DNA from 3 places in the Phreatobacter sp. GW821-FHT04C01 genome. Region 3 is predicted to be linked to each of the others. Evidence: predicted binding sites of a transcription regulator. Region 3 holds the regulator's gene; each other region holds the start of a gene.
The links. Region 3 encodes PhoB, which activates phosphate uptake and scavenging genes when phosphate is short. Its sites were predicted from a motif close to TGTCATNNANCTGTCAT; they were not measured.
Positions count from the first base shown of each region.

Region 1 (4,728 bases), on a different contig from region 3:
GGCGAGGCCGACGAGCGGCGGGCGCTCGGCGCCACCTATGCCGATCTGGTCGGCCGCTGGCTCGGCGTGGTGCGCCGCCACGGTCGGATCACCTGGCTGACCAATTCGAACGGCGTGTTCATCCCGGTGCTGCCGCTGCTGCTGGCCGCGCCGAAATACCTGTCCGGCGACTTCACGCTCGGCCAGGTCACCCAGCTCGCCGGCGCCTTCCTGCAGGTGCAGCTGGCCATCGCCTGGCTGGTCGACAATTACCGGGCCATCGCCCAGTGCTATGCCTCGATGCAGCGGGTCACCGACCTGACCAATGCCTTCGACGACATCGATGGCGGCTTCGACGAGAAACACAGCGGCGGCGTGATGCTGGCGCCCTCGGTTTCGGGCGCGCTCAGGCTCGACGAGCTGACCATTGCCGACCGTTCAGGCCAGGTGCTGATCGACCGGATCTCGGTACGCATCGAGCCGGGCGAGAAGGTGATGATCTCGGGCGAGAGCGGCTCAGGCAAGTCGACCCTGGTCCGGGCGCTCGCCGGGCTCTGGCCCTGGGGCTCGGGCGTCATTGCGTTGCCGGCGGGCGGGGCCGTCGCCTTCGTGCCGCAGCGGGCTTATCTGCCGGCGGGCACGCTGCGCGCCGCGCTGCTCTACCCGGCCCAGACGGCGCAAGTCGACGACGCCGTGCTGAGCGACGCGCTGGTGCAGGTCGGCCTCGGTTATCTCGATCAGCGACTCGGCGAGGCCGAGCGCTGGGAGCAGATCCTGTCCAATGGCGAGCGCCAGCGTCTCGCGGTGGCGCGGCTCCTGGTCCAGAAGCCGGACCTGGTCATTCTCGACGGCGCGACCAGCGCGCTGGACGAACCGGGCGAGGCGCGCCTGATGGCGGTGCTGGCCGGAGCCTTGGAAGGTTCGACCCTGATCAGCGTCGGCCTGCGTCCGGGCCTGGAGGCGCTGCACGACCGCAAGCTGGTGCTGACCCGGGGCGAGCGCGGCGCGCGCCTCGCCTCGGTGGCGCTGGAGCCGAAATCCCTGCAAGCCACCGCAGCCGAACCCACCCCCTGACATCTCGCGCCGCCGGCGCGGCGCCTACCGGAGCCTATCGATGACACTGCATATCTGGGATCACTTCTGGGACCTTCGCGTGAAGGAATGCCCCTGCGACGCGCATTTCTGCGACTGGCTGGAAGAGACCGGGACGCGTGGCAAGGCGATCTTCCATTTCGGCACGGGCGGCCATCACCTGCTCGGCCTGCACAATGTCGAGAAGGGGCTGAACAATGCCATTCTCGGCATCACCGCCTCGCCGGGCGAGATCCGCACCTATGAGACCATGATCACCGAGAACCCCGAGCTCGGCTGGGGCTACAAGGCCTATTTCGGTGATATCTACCAGCTCGACGCGCGGCTGCTGCCGGTGTTCGACGTGGTCACGCTGTTTCATGTCGGCGAGTTCCGCACCGAGAAGAACGACGCCTATGGCGGCCTCACCGACTATCAGATGGTCAAATTGCTGGCCGGCCAGACCCGGCCGGGGGGCACGATCGCGTTTTATGAAGGCTCCTATGCCTATGACAAGGCCAGGGCCGTGCACGACCAATTGGTGAGCGAGGGCATTCTGGCGCCCAAGGGGCAATTCAAGACGCTGCCGCTGTTCGAGCGCACCGCCAAGGCCCTTTGACGACCACCCCCCGGCCGCCCTGGTCCGGCTCGCCCCACGCTTTTCGGGTCCGCCCCGGCTTGCCAAGCCGGGGGGCGAGGCAGATCATGACTGCTTCGTGACGCGAGATGGAGCGCTGGAAGGAGCCTCATGTCCGATGCCGAGACGAGTTCGCAGGGCGCTGTCGTTGTTCTGAACGCCGGTGCCTCCACCTCGCGCATAGCCTTCGACCGGCGCGAACTGGACGACATCCTGAACCTCTATGGCCGGATGGTCGCCGCGGGCGAATGGCGCGACTACGCCATCGATTTTCTCCGCGACAAGGCGGTGTTCTCGATCTTCCGCCGGAGCTCCGAAGTGCCGCTCTACCGGATCGTCAAGGATCCGAAGCTGGCGACGCGCCAGGGTGCCTATTCGGTGGTGGCGGCGACCGGGCTGATCTTGAAGCGCGGGCATGAGCTGCGACGTGTGCTGGCGGTGCTGGAGAAGCCGCTCAGGGCCGTGCAGTAGGTCCCGCACGCGGCCTCGGGGCCGTCGCGCCGACGGCCATGTTGCGCCGTGGCCCGCCCGAAGCGATAGCTTTGCGCCAAGACCCGCGGCGGCGTGTGCCGTCGCGTTTCCTTTACCGGCCGCATCGATCATGGGTGCGGACCGAATCGACAGAGTGACCCCATGCCCCGCCTCACAGCCTTCTCGTTCCTGGTCGTGCTCGCTGTCTCGGCCGCCGGCGCAGCGCGCGGCGATGCCCTGGTGATCCCGCCGGCGAACTATCCGGCGCTCGCGAGCCAGGCAACTGCGCCCGAAGGTTTCGTGCCGCCGGGCTGGCGCCTGGAGCAGAGCCGGCGCGGCGATTTCACCGGCGATGGCGTCGAGGATGTCGCTTTCGTGCTGCGCCAGGCCGAGCCGGCCAATATCCTCGCCAATACGGGCTTGGGCGAACGCCGCTTCGATACCAATCCGCGCATCCTGGTGGTGGCCTTCGGCCGGGCCGACCACAGCGGTTTCGATCTGGCCCTGCAGAACACCACCCTGATCCCGCGGCGCGAAGATCCGACCCGGGAAGACCCGCTGGCGGGCGATGCGATCGCCATCGCGCGTGGCGCGCTGAGGGTGCGGCTGCGGCTGTTCTCGAGCGCCGGCTCCTGGGAGACGGCGTCGACGACCTATACGTTCCGCCATCGCGACGGCGCGCTCCGGATGGTCGGCTTCGACCGCAGCACGACCCTGCGCAATACCGGCGAGACCAGGGGCCTGAGCATCAACTACCTGACCGGACGGGTGCAGCGCACGACCGGCCGGATCGAAAACGACGAGGTCGTCACGCGCTGGAGCGCATTGCGCAACCGCACCCTGCTGACCATCGAGAACATTGGCGACGGCCTGGCCTTCGAGCCGGCGGTCTGACGGGCGCGAAACGGGGCGGGGGCGGAGCGCCACTTCGGCGCGCCTGACGACGTCACGGATCCGAATTCACCGGACTTCTCCGGACGTCCGGCCGGCGGCAAGGGGCTGGCCTTCACCGGCGAGACCCGACCTGCCGCGACGGTGCGGGCTTGCTCTGTCGGGGCCGATCACGTCGTTCGCGGACTGCCGCAATATGTCGACAAAGGCGCTGGCGGCCGGGGAAAGTGATCGGCCGGCTCTGGTGATGACCGACACCGAGCGCAGGATTTCCGGATTGCCGATCCGTCTGAAGCCGATGGCGGGCTCGGTCAGGACCTCGACGCATTGGGGGAGAACCGCGACGCCCAGGCCAACCCGAACCAGGGCCAGCGCGGTTCCGGCATAAGCCACTTCGTAGGCCGGCTGCAGGGAAAAACCGGCTCTTGAAAAGCCCTCATCGGCCAGATGGCGGAAGATGCTCTGGCGATCGAGCAGGATCATCGGCAAGCCGGCGAGATCGCTCCAGCAAATCTCCGAGAGATCGGCGATCGGATGTCCGGACGGATAAACGGCGACCAGCGGCTCCTGAAACAGTGGCGTCCATTGCAACCCCGGCTCCGATTCGCGGAAACTGCCGACAGCGAGATCGGCTCCACCGCTACGGACCTGGGTCAGAACTTCCTCGGGCAGGGAATCTTTCAACTGGACCGAGACGCTCGGATATCGTTGCTTGAACTCGGCCATGACGCCGGCGAGGAACGTCGTGGCGAGAATATAGGGTGCCGCGATGGTGATCTTGCCGCGCTGCTTCGCCCCCAGTTCGGCGACATTGGCAAGAGCCGCGTCGAAATCTTCCAAGAGCCGCTCGGCGCTGCTCAGGAGCTCCAGCCCGATCGCCGTCGGCTCGAGCCTGCGGGTCGAGCGCTCGATGACCTGAACCTGAAGATTGTCTTCGAGCTGGCGGATGAGCAGGCTGAGTGCCGACTGCGTCAGGTGGAGGCGCTCGGCGGCCTTCGTGAAGCTCTTTGACTGAACGACCAGGACGAAGGCGCGCAACTGGCGAATGGTGACGTTCATCGTCAGCCCTGCCCGCCGACGGGGGCCACCCGGCGCGCCCTCGTCGCGCGCCTCGCCTGCCGCGGCTTCGACGGCGCGCCGCCGTCTCCCCGCCTGAGAAATGCCGCGCGGCGACAGGCGTCGCCAGGGCGCGCATATCCGTCGGTCGACCATGAGCGGGTCAATCTATTCATAAGATAACCTCATCGCTTGATCCAGATAACTCGTTTGATTCATAAATCGAGCCGTCGCTAATGTGAACGAAATTCGGTGATCGGAGGGAAGAACGCCATGGATCGACGACAATGCCTGGCTGCGATGCTGCTCGCGGCAACGGCGGGCGCACCGCTGCGGGTCCTGGCGGACGATTATCCGAGCCGGCTGCTCAGGATCGTCGTCGGGTTCCCTCCGGGAACGGCGACCGACGTCGCGACCCGGGTGGTCGCGGAGGCCATCGCCCAGCGGCTGGGGCAACCCGTCATCACCGAAAATCGCCCCGGCGCGTCGAGCAATATCGCCGCCAAGGCGGTCGCGACCTCGACCCCAGACGGCTACACGATCTTCGTCGGAACCGTCGCCAACACGATCAATGCGGCGTTCCCGAATTCGACGGCGTCCGATCTGAGCCGGGACTTCACGCC
Region 1 is NZ_JBWKTP010000001.1:588,764-593,491, forward strand. Features, by position in the region: gene AC07WJ_RS02720 (ABC transporter ATP-binding protein/permease) at 1-1,053, shown strand, start outside; gene AC07WJ_RS02725 (class I SAM-dependent methyltransferase) at 1,094-1,669, shown strand; gene AC07WJ_RS02730 (DUF2794 domain-containing protein) at 1,799-2,158, shown strand; gene AC07WJ_RS02735 (hypothetical protein) at 2,321-3,052, shown strand; gene AC07WJ_RS02740 (LysR family transcriptional regulator) at 3,119-4,087, opposite strand; gene AC07WJ_RS02745 (tripartite tricarboxylate transporter substrate binding protein) at 4,379-4,728, shown strand, end outside.
Region 1: the regulator PhoB is predicted to act here: its motif matches at 1,756-1,772, upstream of AC07WJ_RS02730 (DUF2794 domain-containing protein).

Region 2 (4,728 bases), on a different contig from region 3:
GGCTCCTACCTGTTCATCGAGGATTTCGCCGGCCGCTACATCCGTGACCTGACCGAGCGCCCGAAGATCGGCCGCAAGCTGAAGGTTGTCGCGGCCTGCGGCAACGGCACGGCCGGCGCCTTCGCGCCGCAGATCCTGGAAAAGCTCGGCTGCGAGGTGATCCCGCTCGATGCCGAGCTCGACTACAACTTCCCGCGCTACAACCCCAATCCGGAAGACATGAAGATGCTTCATGCCATGGCCGTGGCGGTGAAGGAGCACGGCGCCGATGTCGGCCTCGGTTTCGACGGCGACGGCGACCGCTGCGGCGTGGTCGACAATCACGGCGAGGAAATCTTCGCCGACAAGATCGGCGTCATGCTGGCGCGCGACCTGGCCAAGGTGCACGGGCCGTCGAAATTCGTCGTCGATGTCAAATCGACCGGTCTGTTCGCCACCGATCCGGAGCTGAAGCGGCTCGGCGCCACCACCGACTATTGGAAGACCGGCCATTCCTACATCAAGCGGCGGGTGCGCGACCTGAACGCGCTGGCCGGTTTCGAGAAGTCCGGCCACTTCTTCTTCAACGCGCCGGTCGGCCGCGGCTATGACGACGGCGTGGTCACGGCGATCGCCATTATCGACATGCTCGACCGCAATCCGACCAAGTCCATGGCCGAGCTTTATGCCGACGTGCCGAAGACCTGGGGCACGCCGACCATGGCGCCGAAATGCGCCGACGAGATCAAATACGAAGTGGTCGAGCGCATCGCCAAGCGGTTCCAGGATATGCGCGAACATGCCAAGCGCATCGCCGACCATGCCATTGTCGATATCGTCACGGTCAACGGCGTGCGCGTCACTGCCTCGGACGGCACCTGGGGCCTGGTCAGGGCGTCGTCGAACAAGCCCGAGCTGGTCGTGGTGGTCGAAAGCCCGGTATCGGAAAAGCGCATGCGCGACATGTTCAAGGCGGTCGACGCGGTGGTGCGCGAGAACCCGGAAGTCGGCGAATATAACCAGACCATCTGAGCGATCGCGAAAGCCGGCGGGAGCTGAATTTCCCGCCGGTTATTTACTCTACGTTAACCATCGCGTGGGACGCTCCGGCGGACAACAAGCCGGGGGGCATGCGATGACCGAGGCGACATCCGCCACAGACGATATCAGGCGTTCGAGCAGCACGGCGGAGATCGAGACGTTGCGGTCGATCACCAGCGGCATCGCCTCGTTCGGCGCGGCGGTTCGCGGCAGCCCGCTGTCGAATGCGCAAAAGTCGCGCGTCCTGGCGAGCCTCGCCGAGGCATCGGGCAACATGCTGGTCGCGACCAGCGCCTATATTTCCGAGCTCGGCGCGTCACGCGGCCACGGCTCGGCGCTGTCGGCGGCGGACTGACCGGCTCGGGTCTTCCCGTCCCACCTGCCACCTGTCATTGATCCGTCGCCGCGCCGTCATTCACCTGTCTGCTTGATGCGAGACGAGGTGCGATACGCGCATGCGACGAATCGACCGGGTTGAATCGGTCGTCATGCCGTAGGAGACAGCGGCCATGACCGAGCCGGTTGCCAAGCACAGCGCATCGCCCATGCGGGCCTGGGATCCGGCCGCCTGGGCCGACCAGGGCCGCAAGATCATTCCCATGGTGCGCGCCTATGGCGGCATTCGCCTGCGCGACGCCCGCGCGGCGCTGCCCGAGACGCTCGGCCGTATCGGCTCCCTGGAAGTGCGGCTGGCGGCCAATGCCGCGGAAGTGCGCCGGGCGCAGAAATTGCGCTTCAAGGTGTTCTACGAGGAGATGCGGGCGATCGCCGACGGCGCCTCCAAGCTGGCGCGCCGCGACATCGACGCTTTCGACGCCATTTGCGACCACCTGGTGGTGATCGACCACGACGTGATCAAGCGGCCGCGCTTCGGCCCGCCGCGCCCGGCCATCGTCGGCACCTACCGGCTGCTGCGCCAGGATGTCGCCGATCGTCACGGCGGCTTCTACACCGCCTCCGAATTCGACATTTCCGGCCTGCTCGCGCGCCACAAGGGCTTGCGTTTCCTCGAGCTCGGCCGCTCCTGCGTGAAGCCGGCCTATCGCAACAAGCGGACGGTCGAGCTGCTCTGGCACGGCATCTGGACCTATGTGCTGCGCCACCGCATCGACGCGATGTTCGGCTGCGCCAGCCTGGAGGGCACCGACCCCAAGGCTCTGTCGCTCGAGCTGTCGTTCCTGCACCACCATGCCGCGGCGCCGGAAGAATGGGCCGCGCGGGCGCTGCCGTCGCGTTATGTCGGCATGGGGCGGCTGTCCAAGGATGCCCTTGACGTGAAACGCGCGCTGCATGCCCTGCCGCCGCTGATCAAGGGTTATCTCCGGCTCGGCGCCCATGTCGGCGACGGCGCGGTGGTCGACCACCAGTTCGGCACCACCGACGTCCTGATCGTGCTGCCGGTGGCGGCGATCAGTCCGCGCTATATTGGCCATTTCGGCCCGACCGGCGAGCGCCACGCGGCCTGATGCGGCAAGCGCCGGTCACACCGCCTGGCCGGCGCTCCAGCCCGACGACCAGGCCCACTGGAAATTGTAGCCGCCGAGCCAGCCCGTGACATCGACGACCTCGCCGATGAAATAGAGGCCGGGAACCGCCTTGGCCTCCATGGTCCTCGAATCGAGATCGCGGGTGTCGACGCCGCCGAGCGTCACTTCTGCGGTGCGATAGCCCTCGGACCCGTTGGGGCGAACACGCCAGGCGTTGACCGCCGCATCGACCCGGGCCAGCACCTTGTCAGAGAGGTCGGCCAGATTGCCCTGGATCGCCTGGTCCTCGACCACGCTTTGGGCAAGACGCTTGGGCAAATAGCCCGAGAGCACCGTCTGCAATGCCTGCCGGCCGTTGCTGGCGCGGGCGGCGCGCAGCGTCGCGAGCAGGTCGACATCGGGCAGCATGGCGACGGTGATCTCGTCGCCCTCGCGCCAGAACGACGAGATCTGCAGGATGGCCGGGCCGCTCAACCCCCGATGGGTGAACAGCATGGCCTCCTCGAAACGGGTCTTGCCATGGCCGACGACGGCATCGACGGCGACACCGGCCAGCGGCTTCAGGCGCTCCAGCATGTCGGGCTGGAAGGTCAGCGGCACCAGCGCCGGGCGCGTCTCGACCAGGCGGAGGCCGAAATGGGCGGCCAATTCGTAACCGAAACCGGTGGCGCCCATTTTCGGGATCGATTTGCCGCCGCTCGCCACCACCATCGCGCTGGCGCGCACCGTGCCGCGGGTGAGCTTCAGGTGAAAGCCGTCGTCACGCCTGGCGACATCGGTGACCGTGGTCTCGAGCCGGAGCTCGACGCGATGGCGGGCCATTTCAGCGGTCAGGAGGTCGATGATCTCGCGCGCCGAGCCGTCGCAGAACAGCTGGCCGAGCGTCTTCTCGTGATAGGCGATGCCGCTGCGCTCGATCCAGGCGATGAAATCGCGCTGGCTGTAGCGACTGAGCGCCGAAATGCAGAAGCGTGGGTTCTGCGAGATGAAGTTGCGTGGGCCGGCGTGGATATTGGTGAAATTGCAGCGGCCGCCGCCGGAGATGCGGATCTTCTCTCCGGGTGCCGCCGCGTGATCGACGATCAGCACCGAGCGGCCACGTTTGCCGGCCTCGATGGCGCACATCATGCCGGCGGCGCCGGCACCGATCACCACCACGTCGAACTGTTCCACGGCTTGCTTCTGGCTCACGGTTCCACGCGACCTATCGATTGACGCCGCAGGACACGGTCACTGCGGGGCCACGGCATCGCCGACCGCGATCCGGCCGCCGGCGGTGACGCCGAGATAGATGCCGCAATCGGCGTGGCCATAGGTGCGCATCAGCACCGCCGGGATCATGACGTCGCGAATGGCGGTCTTCGGATTGACCGTGGTGGCGGCGCAGCGCTCGGTGCGCTTGATGCCGCGCAGCAGGCTGCCGCCGACGCCGACCGCCTTGTCGATCCAGTCGAATTCGGCAAAGGCCGGCAATCCGTCAATATAGATATTGGCCCGGAAGCGGAGCGGGTCGAGCGCCATGCCGGTGACCTGTTCCAGGGCCCTGACGGTCGCCAGATTGATGATCGAGGTGAAACCCGAACGCGAATCCATGAAGCGGAAACCGAGCGGCGCGGTCAGCACCTTCGGGTCGCCGGCGAGTTCCTTGGCTAGGAAGCTCCTGAAGAAGTTCTCGATCGCCGCCCGGCCCTCGGGCGTGCCGAGATCGGCCCTGACCGCCTCGGCGCCCTCGACCGCAATCGCCAGTTCGCCTGAGGCCTCGTCATAGAGGGTGTTCAGCTTGGCCAGCGCCGCCTGGCGTGCGAGCACCAGGAATTTGGTCTTCGGCTGGTGTTCCGGGGCCGCCGGATCGAAACCCGAGGGGCCGTTTTCGATGGCGAACAGCCGGTCGCCGGGAAAATGGCCGGCGGTGGTGAGCGCCGCCTCGGTCAGCGGTTCCGCCGAAAGGCCCTTGACGGGGTAGCGGTAGAGGGCGGCGATGCGGGCGGTCATGGCGTGTCCTGCGACGGATTGTCGGCCGAATTGACGTGGCGCAAGGCGCCCTGGCGGTCAAGCGGCCAGCCTGTCACTCCTGATTGCGGAGAAACCGTCGGGATCACACCGCCGTGACATCTGCCTCTTCCGTTGGCAAACCGGCCTCCCCATATCCGTCCTGCCGGTCGCTTCGGGGCCGGGACACTCATTCGGTCGGACGTTTCCTCCGGGCTCAGACGAGACGGTG
Region 2 is NZ_JBWKTP010000001.1:943,079-947,806, forward strand. Features, by position in the region: gene AC07WJ_RS04415 (phosphomannomutase/phosphoglucomutase) at 1-1,011, shown strand, start outside; gene AC07WJ_RS04420 (hypothetical protein) at 1,115-1,375, shown strand; gene olsB (l-ornithine N(alpha)-acyltransferase) at 1,566-2,486, shown strand; gene AC07WJ_RS04430 (BaiN/RdsA family NAD(P)/FAD-dependent oxidoreductase) at 2,502-3,680, opposite strand; gene AC07WJ_RS04435 (MOSC domain-containing protein) at 3,738-4,499, opposite strand.
Region 2: the regulator PhoB is predicted to act here: its motif matches at 1,408-1,424, upstream of olsB (l-ornithine N(alpha)-acyltransferase).

Region 3 (4,728 bases):
CGGTGACGGCACCCTGTCGCTCGCCGAGATCGCCGCGCGCATCGGCAAGCCCTATTGGCCGCTGCCGCCCGCCCTGCTGCGCGGCGCGCTGCGGCTGGCCAACCAGCTGACGCTGACCCGGCTCGGCCCGGCCCAGGTCAATTTCCTGCAATACCGGCCGGTTCTGTCCAATGACCGCCTGAAGACCGTCTTTGGTTATGTGCCGGCCTTGGCGGCGGCGGAGGTCTTCGACCGCTACTGGCAGGCGAGGGCCCGGTCATGACCTTCCTCGTCATTGGCGCCGGACCGGCCGGGCTCGCCACCGTCCGGGTGTTCAAGGAGGCGGGCCTGCCTTTCGAGGTGGTCGAACGCCATGCCGATATCGGTGGCCAGTGGCTCTACGACGCGCCGTCGAGCGGCGTCTATGCCTCGACCCATCTGATCTCGTCCAAGACCACCACGGCCTTCGCCGATTATCCCATGCCCGAGGACTGGCCGGCCTATCCCCACCACGCCCAGGTGCTCGGCTATCTCAGGAGCTATGCCCGCCATTTCGGCCTCTACCCGTCGATCCGCTTCAACCGGGCGGTGACCCGGCTGGCGCGCCGGGCGGATGGCTGGCAGGCGACCTTCGACGATGCGAGCAGCCGCGATTACGAGGGCGTGGTGATCGCCAACGGCCATCTGACCGATCCGGAACTGCCGCAGATCCCCGGCAGCTTTTCCGGCGAGTTGATGCATTCGAAAACCTACAAGAACGCCGCCATTTTCGACGGCAAGCGGGTGCTGATCGTCGGCATGGGCAATACCGGCTGCGATATCGCGGTCGACGCGGTGCACCGGGCCACCAAAGTGTTGTGGTCGGTCCGCTCGGGCAATCACTTCACCCCGAAATTCCTGCGCGGCAGGCCTGCCGACGAAGCCAGTCACAAGGCGAAATTCGCGCTGCCGCGCCGGCTGCGCTCGATCCTGCACGAGGCGGTGCTGCGCTTCGTCGTCGGCGCGCCCGAAAACTTCGGACTGCCGCGCCCGATGCACCGGCTCTATGACCGCACCCCGGTGGTCAATTCGCTGGTGCTGCAGCATCTCGGCCAGGGCGACATCCAGGTCCGCCCGCCGATCGAGGAGCTCGACGGCAACCGCGTCATCTTCACAGATGGCCGGGCCGACGAGGTCGATCTCGTACTGCTGGCCACCGGCTACCGCATCACCTTCCCGTTTCTCGACGAGGCGGCCCTCGCGGCTGAATTGAACTGGCGGACGCCGGCGCCGCACCTGCATCTGAACATTTTCCCGCCTGCCGACAACAACCTGTTCGTCGTCGGCATGATCGAAGGCGCCGGCATCGGCTGGCCCGGCCGCGACCTGCAGGCGCGAGCGGTTGTGGCCTATCTGACGGCCCGTCGCGACGCGCCCGACAAGGCCAGCGCCTTCCGCCGGGAGATCGCCCGCCATTGCGCGGCGCCGCGACCGAAGGATGCGGGGCCGCACGGCATCTTCATCGATTTTCTCGACTACAAGCGTGTGCTCGGCAAGCTCATCGCACAATTGAGCTGATTTGAGCCAAGGATGTTCGAGCACAGCATCGTTTGAACGACGCGCTTGGATGATCCTGCAAGGAAGGGCGGCCGGGCGATGACCAAGACCGCCCGGCAAGAGCCTCAGGCCGCGCCGGCGAAACGCTCGTTGAAGGCATAACCGGAACCGCGCACGGTGCGGATCGGGTCGGCCTCGCGCCCACGCTTCACCGCCTTGCGCAGGCGGCCGATATGAACGTCGACCGTGCGCTCGTCGATATAGACGTCACGGCCCCAGACGCCGTCGAGCAATTGCTCGCGGGTATAGACACGGCCCGGCGACTGCATCAGGAATTCGAGCAGCCGGAACTCGGTCGGCCCGAGCGTGATCTCGCGGCCGGAGCGATGGACCCGGCGCGTCTCGCGATCGAGCTCGATATCGCCCGACTTCAAGAGGCTCGACAGGTGCTCGGGCTTCGCCCGGCGCAGCAGCGCCCGGATTCGCGCCAGCAGCTCGGGGACGGAGAACGGCTTCACCACATAGTCGTCGGCGCCGGTGGCGAGCCCACGCACCCGCTCGCCTTCCTCGCCGCGGGCGGTGAGCATGATCACCGGCAGCCGCTCGGTTTCGGCGCGCAGCCGGATGCGCCGGCAAAGCTCGATGCCCGACAGCCCCGGCAGCATCCAGTCGAGCAGCATCAGATCGGGGACCGCCTCACGCAGCCGCACCTCGGCCTCGTCGCCGCGCATCACCGTTTCGACGCGGTAGCCTTCGGCTTCGAGATTGTAGCGGAGGAGAACGGTGATCGGTTCCTCGTCCTCGACCACCATGATGCGTGCGGTCATGAGATTATCCTTCGCGATTAACTGGCCGTCGTCACGATCGATGTGGTGTCGAGCTTCGGCCGCTCTTCGGCGAGCGTCGTGCCATTGACCACGTAGTAGATCGTCTCGGCGATATTGGTGGCGTGATCGCCGATGCGCTCCAGGTTCTTGGCGCAGAACAGCAGATGCGTGCAGGCGCCGATATTGCGCGGATCCTCGAGCATGTAGGTCAGGAGCTCGCGGAACAGCGAATTGTAGAGGGCGTCGATGTCGCCATCCGACTTCCAGACGTCGAGGGCGGCAGCCACGTCGCGCTGCGCGAAGGCGTCGAGCACCTCCTTGATGCGCTCGAGCGCCAGGCGCGCCATAGCATCGAAGCCGCCGGTCACCTTGGGCAGCGGCATCGAGCCGTTGATGGCGATGACCCGCTTGGCGATGTTCTTGGCGAGATCGGCGATCCGCTCCAGGTCGGCCGCGATGCGCAAGGCGCCGACGATCTCGCGCAGGTCGATCGCCATCGGCTGGCGCCGGGCGATGACCAGGATGCCGACCTCCTCGATCTCGCGCTGCATCGCATCGATGGTCGGGTCCGCGGCGCGCACCGTCGAGGCCAGCGCGACATCGCCGCGGATCAGTGCGTCGATGGCGCCGACGATCTGCTTTTCGGTCAGCCCGCCCATTTCGGCGACGCGTTGCGCCAACCCTTTCAGCTCGTTCTCGAATGCGCTGACGATGTGCTCGGTCATGCGGGTCTCCTGGTGGGCAGGGAAAAGGGGGCTTTTCCCTACCCTGATATGACGACGGTTCTATGCTTGCGACGTGACACATCAATGACGGTGAATCACGCAAGGCTTCAATTGCTTAGATGAGATGCGACAGGACCGCCGACAAGCATTTGCCGGCCGACTCGGCTATTCTGCCGCAGGCGACCCGCTGCGTGCCGGTGCCCCGGCGGCCGGCGCCTCGGCCTGCTCGGCCGCCGCCGCGGTTTCCAGCCGGACCGTGAAGGTCGCCCCGTCCCGCCCCTCGCTTTCGATCGCCAGGCGGCCGCGGTGGCGCTTGACGATATGCTTGACCAGCGCCAGGCCGAGGCCGGTACCGCCCTTTTCGCGGCTTGACGCCACGTCGACGCGGTAGAAGCGTTCGGTCAGGCGCGGCAGATGTTCCGGCGGAATGCCCGGGCCGTGGTCGCGGACCGCGACCACCGCCTCGTCGCGACGCTTGCCGCGCGGCTCGCGCCGGAGCGTGATCTCCACGGTCTTGCCTTCCGAGCCATATTTGATGGCATTCTGCACTAGGTTCTCGAACAGCCGGAACAGCTCGTCCTGGTCGCCCAGCACCACCAGCGCCGGCTCGGCGGCCGCGACGCCGACACTGACGCCAAGTGTCTGGGCATAGGGACCAAGGCTGTCACGCACCTGGCCGAGCAGCGGCACCAGATCGACCCGCGCCATCGGGCGGACATGTTCGTTCAGCTCGACCCGCGACAGCGAGAGCAGATCGTCGATCAGCCGGGCCATGCGATTGGCCTGGGCCAGCATGATCGCCAGGAACCGCTCACGGGCCGCCGGATCGTTCTTGGCGGGTCCCTGGATGGTTTCGACGAAACCGACCACCGAGGCCAGCGGCGTACGCAGCTCATGGCTGGCATTGGCGACGAAATCGGCGCGCAGGCGCTCCAGCCGACGCTCCTCGGTCAGGTCGCGCAGCGACACCAGCACGAAATCCGGGGTCGCTTCGTCGCGCGCCTTCACCGTCAGCGCCACCGGCGCCGCCTCGACGCGGAACCACCGGTTGACCGGCACCCGCTCGGTATAGTCGATCTCCTGGCTGGCATTGGTGGCGAGCGCCCGGCGCACCGCCTCGACCACTTCGGGGGTGCGCAGCGCCAAGGTCAGCGGCTCGCCGCGCTTGAGGCCGGCGATCAGGTCGATCGCCCTGGCATTGTGGCTGCGCACGATCAGTTTCGGATCGATCAGCATGGCCGGCGCCGGCAAGGCCGCGATCAGCCCTTCGATAGTGAGGTCGGTCAGCCGGGCGGCCCGGCGCGCCAGCTGTTCCGGATCCGGCGGGATCGGCGCGATGCTGGTGCGCCGCACGATCAGCGCGGCGACCGTCAACACCGCCACCGAACCGATGGCATAAGGCCACTCGACCTTGCGCCAGACGATCAGGAACACGGCGACGAGGAAGGCCACGACCATGAGCAGGACGCGCCCTTGCCAGCCCTGCAGTCGTGGCGGTTCCAACTCGTCGTCCATGGATGTGTTCCTAAAGCATTTTCGAACGCGGAGGCTACCGGTTCACGTCGGCAGGATGACGAAGAGGCAAAAAAGCGTCTCCCGATCGCACAAAAGGAAAAAGACGCCGGTGCCTGCCCAAGGCTGACTGTCATGCCGATGCGACG
Region 3 is NZ_JBWKTP010000002.1:325,545-330,272, reverse strand. Features, by position in the region: gene AC07WJ_RS08485 (SDR family oxidoreductase) at 1-262, shown strand, start outside; gene AC07WJ_RS08480 (flavin-containing monooxygenase) at 259-1,536, shown strand; gene phoB (phosphate regulon transcriptional regulator PhoB) at 1,641-2,342, opposite strand; gene phoU (phosphate signaling complex protein PhoU) at 2,360-3,067, opposite strand; gene AC07WJ_RS08465 (ATP-binding protein) at 3,233-4,582, opposite strand.